2 regions of the Paenibacillus puldeungensis genome follow, and region 1 is predicted to be linked to the other one. Evidence: riboswitches for the same ligand, from Rfam matches in the RefSeq annotation. Region 1 holds a riboswitch; the other holds the start of a gene.
What was found. A riboswitch is a leader RNA that binds a small molecule or an ion and turns the genes downstream of it on or off. The one in region 1 is predicted to bind thiamine pyrophosphate.
Positions count from the first base shown of each region.

Region 2: it holds a riboswitch for thiamine pyrophosphate, as region 1 does, so the genes downstream of both, ACFQ3W_RS04845 (ABC transporter substrate-binding protein) here and tenA (thiaminase II) in region 1, are expected to answer to the same signal.

Region 1 is NZ_JBHTLM010000020.1:2,803-6,216, reverse strand. Features, by position in the region: gene thiM (hydroxyethylthiazole kinase) at 1-516, opposite strand, end outside; gene tenA (thiaminase II) at 588-1,268, opposite strand; TPP riboswitch at 1,416-1,518, opposite strand; gene ACFQ3W_RS20880 (alpha-mannosidase) at 1,566-3,414, opposite strand, start outside.
Region 2 is NZ_JBHTLM010000002.1:520,476-523,889, reverse strand. Features, by position in the region: gene ACFQ3W_RS04860 (sensor domain-containing diguanylate cyclase) at 1-24, opposite strand, end outside; gene ACFQ3W_RS04855 (cold-shock protein) at 257-478, opposite strand; gene ACFQ3W_RS04850 (cold-shock protein) at 700-900, opposite strand; TPP riboswitch at 1,193-1,304, shown strand; gene ACFQ3W_RS04845 (ABC transporter substrate-binding protein) at 1,452-2,492, shown strand; gene ACFQ3W_RS04840 (thiamine-binding protein) at 2,528-2,821, shown strand; gene ACFQ3W_RS04835 (ABC transporter permease) at 2,818-3,414, shown strand, end outside.

The DNA of each region.
Region 1 (3,414 bases):
ACGGCCGGTGATGGCCACGACCGTGTTCAGCTTGCGCGCCGCCCGCACCGCGAGGTCGGCGTTCCCGTCGCCGGTGCTGTCGCCGGCGTCCACGCCCTTGATCTCACGGCTTTCGCCTACGAGATGGGCGATTTCCGCCGCGTTGCCCCGCACCAGCGACACCTTCACCTCGCGTAAAATCCGCAGCGCGGATTCTGTGCGGAAGCTCGTCGCTCCCGTCCCCACCGGGTCGAGCAGCACCGGAACGCCATGAGCATTTGCTGAAGAAGCGGCAAGAATCATCGCGTCGATCAACTCTTTTGTGAGCGTCCCAATGTTCAAGACGAGCGCACCGGCGATTTTCGCCATATCCGCCACTTCCTCGGGGGCATAAGCCATGACTGGAGAAGCGCCAAGCGCATACAGGCCGTTGGCCGTGAAATTCGTAACCACGACGTTCGTCATATTGTGAACGAGCGGTTTCTTTTGCTGTACTCTGGTTAGAAGATCGGAAAGTTCTTTTTCCTGCAAACTCATCGTTCTCAGCCTCTTTCAATAAAAGGATTGGTAAGGTATCAATTCATTCATATCAGCCACAATAACATCCTTTATTTCACCTGAGCCGGCACCGGCCAGTTCTCCAGCTTATAAGCCATATCCCAGAACAAATATTCCATCTGGCAGCTTACTAGAAAATGCTCCGCCGCCTTCCGCTTATCCGCCTCAGGCGCTTGCTCAGCCCATTCATCCAGCATATTGCAGAACTTTTCGGTCAAGTCTGTCATCTGGAATTTGTAGAACTGGATCCAGTCATAGAAAGGATGCTCCGGCGCCGGGTTGACCTCCTCCGCTAGTTTTTGGCCGATCTCCATATATGTCCAAGGACAAGGCAGCAGCACAGCCAGGATTTCTCCGAGACTGCCTTCATAGGCAACCGTCAGCATGTGCCGGGTATAATGGTGGGCCGTTGGTGAGAGGGGATAACCCTGTAATTCCTCGTAAGTCACTCCCGCGACCGTGCAAAAATTTTGATGCGGATGAATTTCGCTATGAAGAATAAAAGAAATCTGCTCGCTAAAAATCGCCATCTCCTCGCGGCTTACGCATTTGGATACGGCAATCCCGTAAATTCTCGCGAACGCATTTAAGTACTCAAAATCCTGTTTCACGTAATGAATTAGCTGTTCCTTTTGCAGGTCACCTGCAGCGATCCCTCTGACAAACGGGTGTCCATAAATCGCCTGAAAAATATCGTCCGCCTGCCGGCGAAGCTCTTTTGAAAAGCTCACCCTTCTCCACCTCCAAAATTATTCATCCGGAAATGACACCTAGGGGAACCTGCAGAGCAGCGCAAAAAAGCCGCTCCGTAGGGGAGCGGCTTAGGTTTAATACGACTTAGGTTATCACGAATAAACGTGCGAACTTGTAAACCATCATCGGGGCCGACTCCACTTTCCTACGCTAGTATGAACTAGATCAGGTTCAAAGGGTCCAAGATATCTCTTGTCTCAGCCGTTCACGGCGCCCCTAGTGGATTTCCTATTCAATTTATTTCACTATAACTGTACCTATCCTTGCCGAAGATGTCAATTGACAGCTTTTTTTTGCAGGAGTAAACGAATCGTTTTAATCTCATATGGCGAGACGTCAAGCGTGGCCTGACCTTGGTTCAGTTCTCCAACCGGACGCTCTAGCAAATCGGTTTCCTGCCAAGCTGCAAAGTTTAGGTCGCTTTCCAAGGAAACGGTGCCCCGTCCCCCTTTGTACTCGTGGAAGCGAACGATGATGCTGTCATCATCCTCCGCTTTTTTGATGGTGTCGATAACGACATCGCTACTACCGACAGCTCTTAGCAAGGAGAAGGATGGGGCGGTCGCCATGCCGCTAGTGGCGTAAACCGGCAAATTGAGCAGCGAAGCTGCCTGTACGGTTCCTCCCTCGGCCCATGATCCCTCATGCGGGAACAGGGAGTAAGTGAAGGAGTGCGTTCCGCGATCCGCTTCAGGGTCAGGGTACGTTGCCGACTTGAGCAAAGATAGACGGATGACGTTATCTTTAATGTCATGCCCATATTTGCAATCGTTCAACAGACTGACGCCATAGCCATGCTCCGATAGATCGACCCACTCATGCCCTACCGTTTCGAAGCGTGCCAGATCCCATGAGGTATTCCAATGCGTCGGACGCTTCACATTGCCAAACTGAATGTCGTAGGTGGCTTCCGTGGCCCGGATGCTGACCGGAAAAGCGACTTTCAGCAGCTGCTGGCGTTCCTGCCAGTCCACTTCCGTTTGGAAATCGATCCGACGGCTGTCCGCATAAACGATCATCTGCTGGCGAACGACCGAGTTCAAATATTTCCAGGTGAAGGAAACGACGGAGCGCAGTTCACCGGTTTGGACCTTGCAATCTGTAAGCTCAGCAATTTCACGCATTTTTTCCTGGTAGTAAATATCGATATCCCACGCGTCGAACATTTTTGGCTTATCCTCAAATACTTGAAGCACGTTCCCGCGTGCCCCGGCAGCAAGCACCTCGCGCCCGGCGGCAATATCGAAGATGGAGGTAAGCTGACCGTTCTCATTCCATTCCAGCTTATAGTACGGTGTTTGGATTCCGTTTGTTTGCACGGTAAAGGCTGTACTCTCGTTCACAGATTCCGATTTGAGAGCTGTCCGCTGCTCATTAGCATGAGCTTCGTGAACACGGCGCAGTGCCTTAAACCCGAACGGCGGAACATTTTCAACCCGCACAAAGTGCTGATTTCCGTCAAATTCGGATACGAGCAGATTGCCGTCCGCATCGCTCCAGCATACATCCTTATGTTTGTCCGCCACGGCAACGAGGCCGCTATAGCTCCATGGCGAAGGATTCCAAACCGTATAGGCGCCTTCCGCATCGGTGGTCAGGGCATTTAACGCATCAGACCGGCACTCCTGCAGCAGTCCTTCGGCTTCCTCGTATTCCACCCGGGAATCCTGATAAACCTCTGAAATCGACGAGCCCGGAATAATATCATGGAACTGATTGCGCAGGATCGTTTTCCAGCTTTCGTCGAGCTTGGCCTTCGGATAACCGGCCCAGCTTCCGTTCAGCAGACCCTGTAAGCTCAGCAGCCACTCAGCATCCCGTGACAGAAGCTCCAGTTTGCGATTCATTTTTTTATTGTGCGCCTGGCTTGTATATGTTCCGCGATGATACTCCAGGTATAGCTCACCGTCCCAAGTGTGGACATAGCGATCCGTGCTCTTCACCGTTTCCTGCAGCTTGGCAAAATAATCGTCCGCCCGTCCGGTGACGACCTGAGGAAGACCTGGCATTTCGTCCAGTCTCCGCCGCAGCTCCAGTTGCTCCCGGTTGACGCCGCCGCCACCGTCTCCATAACCGTAGGACAGAAGCAAATCCTTGTTGATCTCCTTATCCATGTAGGTATCC
Region 2 (3,414 bases), on a different contig from region 1:
TGCTACCTTAAAATGATCTTGCATAGGCGGGTAGATCCCCCCTTCTAAGTTGTAGATTCTTCGTAGTAATTCCAACATATTAGATTTCCAATTGAGATGCAATCACTTTCTCCATTTTTCGACATCTTTCTCAACTTTAAACTCCATCCCACCACATCCCTTATGCATAATGTCAGATAAAAAAACAACCGCATTTCGCTCAAGCGCGAAAGCGGCTGTCTTAAGTATGTGGTATTAAATGGGTCTAACGATCAGGCTACTCCTTGTCTAGCGATGACTTCTGCTCAAAGGTGGGATTTACCAGCTGTGGTAGCATCCGCATCCCCTTCTCCATTTCAGATGAGCACAGAGGGCATACCGGACTAAAGTCAAACGTGAAATTATCCCTCATCCATCCGTTGCAATCGTCGCTAGTGCAGGTCCAAACTGGTGTATTCTCCTCAGGAATTTCCTCTAACGTTTTTTTACGGTAGTTCATAATTCCCCTCCTCAAAAAGAGTTTTCAATTCAACCAGGTAGGCAGCCAAAATCTCTGTCTGAAAAGATGTCAAGACCATTCCACCGTTAAATGCTAAGTATATGTATAACAGGGCCTACCCCCACGTATACTGCTGCTTCATTGCCATTTAGTGCCAAAAATTGAATAAAAACTGCCCTTAATGCGAAAAGAAAAACGCATTAAGAGCAGCTTTGCCTGCATTACAGTTTTACAACGTTTTCGGCTTGCGGTCCGCGGTTGCCTTGAACAACGTTGAATTGTACGCGTTGGCCTTCGTCAAGGGTTTTGAAGCCTTCGCCAGTGATAGCGCTGAAATGTACGAATACGTCATTTCCGCCTTCCACTTCGATAAAGCCAAAACCTTTCTCAGCGTTGAACCATTTTACTGTTCCAGTTTCCATGAAGGTATACCTCCTACCTACAGATTAACATGATCCTTTTTCTACTTGTCATAAAAAAAATTCACATATTGAAAAAAGTTCCAGTTTTTCAAAGTGATACTCTTTTCAATATGTGAATATCGCCTTTAGGAATCAGTTATTTACATTATAACTTCTTGCCAAGAAAAAAGCAAATCCCCTGTATTTAGCAGGGAAGGAAACCGATTGTACTGACCAGTTCTTCCTCTTCACACTTGCTCCAGCACTAGACAGAACGCCAGAGGGAATCTATAATGACAGGTGTAACTGCAGTTAAATAGTTCAGGGGTGCTGGAATCGGCCGGCTGAGATTGTATCCCTTCAAGATACTGACCCTTAAACCTGATCTGGATAATGCCAGCGTAGGAAGCCATAAGTGTATGGAATATTATTTCCATTTACATTGTACCTATGCGTCCCGATCCGGGGCGCTTTTTTTGTGCCCGGCAAACGGCATAATAACGGTACAGCCATCCAGGGTTGAATAATGAACAGGCTGCGGAAATCTAAGCAAAAAAAGGAGAGAATGATGTATGAAGCAACAAACCAGAACCCTCTTTGCTATCGTCCTGTCCTGTATGCTGCTGATTTTGGCGAGCTGCAGCGGCGGTGCCGATGGAAGTGCAAGCAACCAGACTACCAAGGCCGAACCGGACAAACAGCAAAGTAAAGAGCTGAAGCCTGTCAAAGTCGTCCTCGATTGGAGCCCGAACACGAATCATACCGGCCTTTATGTAGCCAAGGAACAAGGGTATTTTGCCGAGGAAGGACTTGATGTAAGCATTTCACTGCCAGGTTCGGGCGGTTCGGAGGCGATGGTCGCTTCGGGTGAAGCACCGTTTGGCGTAAGTGTGCAAGAGAACGTTACTCAAAGCCGGACACAGGGTGTTCCGCTCGTCTCTATTGCTGCGATTATTCAGCACAACACATCGGGGTTTGCCGCTCCCAAGGATCGCAATATCAAGTCGCCCAAAGATTTTGAAGGTAAATCATACGGCGGTTGGGGATCTCCGGTAGAGCAAGCGGTGATGAAATCAATTATGGATCTACAAGGTGCTGATGTTAAAAAGGTGAAATTTCTTAATATCGGGGATGCCGATTATTTTACAGCCGTGAAGCGTGATATCGATTTTGCGTGGATTTTCTACGCTTGGACGGGTATTGAAGCCGAACTGCGGGGCGAACCGCTGGATATGCTGTACGTCAAGGATTATTCCGACAAGCTCGACTATTATACACCGGTCATCGTCACAAATGAAAAGACGATTTCTCAGGATCCAGAGCTGGTTAAAGCCTTTATGCGGGCCACGAGTAAAGGATATCAATATGCGATAGAGCATCCGGAAGAAGCGGCGAACATCCTGCTGAAGGCTGTCCCTGAGCTCGATAAAAAGCTTGTTGTCGCCAGTCAAAAATGGCTCAGTCCGAAATACCAAGACGATGCCGGCCGCTGGGGTGAGCAGAAACGGGAGGTATGGCAAAATTACTCCGACTGGATGCATGAGCGGGGACTGCTCGATAAACCGCTGGATACAGACAAAGCGTTCACAAACGATTTTTTACCTGAAAAGTAAGTGATGATCAAATAACCAAGAAAGGATGTTGCACTATGCCAAACGCATTACTCAGCATTCAAGTCATTCCGAAAACACCTAACGGAGAAGATGTCATACCCTATGTTGATCGTGCGATTGAGGTAATTCAAGCCTCCGGCGTCAAATATCAGGTGAATCCACTTGAAACGACGATGGAAGGCGATCTTGAAGAGCTTCTAGCCATTGTGAAAAAAATGAACGAAGCCGTAATCGACTTTGGCAGCACGGGGATCATTTCCCAAATCAAAATATCGTATAATCCAAAAGGCGTCAGCATGGATAAACTGACGGAGAAATACCGCCCATGATTTCCCGCAAGCTGTGGAATAGCATATGGCCGCCCCTTGTGGCGGTCATCTTGTTTTTGCTGATATGGCAAGGAGCGACGACCCTGTTTCATATCGAGAAATGGATACTACCCAGCCCAGTCGACATCGGGCGTCAATCGGTAGCCGAAGCAGCCAGTCTATGGGAGCATACGCTCGCTACGCTGCGCCTGATGCTTCTGGGCTTTGCGATCGGTACCCTTTTTGGCTTAGTCGTTGCATTTGTGCTTCACTTAGTGCCGTTTTTGAAATCATCGCTTTATCCGCTGCTCATTTTAAGCCAGAATGTGCCCACGATCGCCCTCGCTCCGCTGCTCATGATTTGGTTTGGCTTCGGCATCCTTCCGAAGATTATTGTCATTACGCTGGTCTGCTTCTTCCCCGTCGCCGTGGCGGCCATGGATGGACTGACCCGGACGGATCGCGTCATGCTTAACTATATGAAAATGATCGGAGCGTCAAGGGGGGAGATTTTTCGTAAGCTAGAAGTTCCATTTGCACTACCAGCGATGCTCTCCGGCGTAAAAATATCAGCCACCTACAGCGTAATGGGAGCGGTTATCGCGGAATGGATC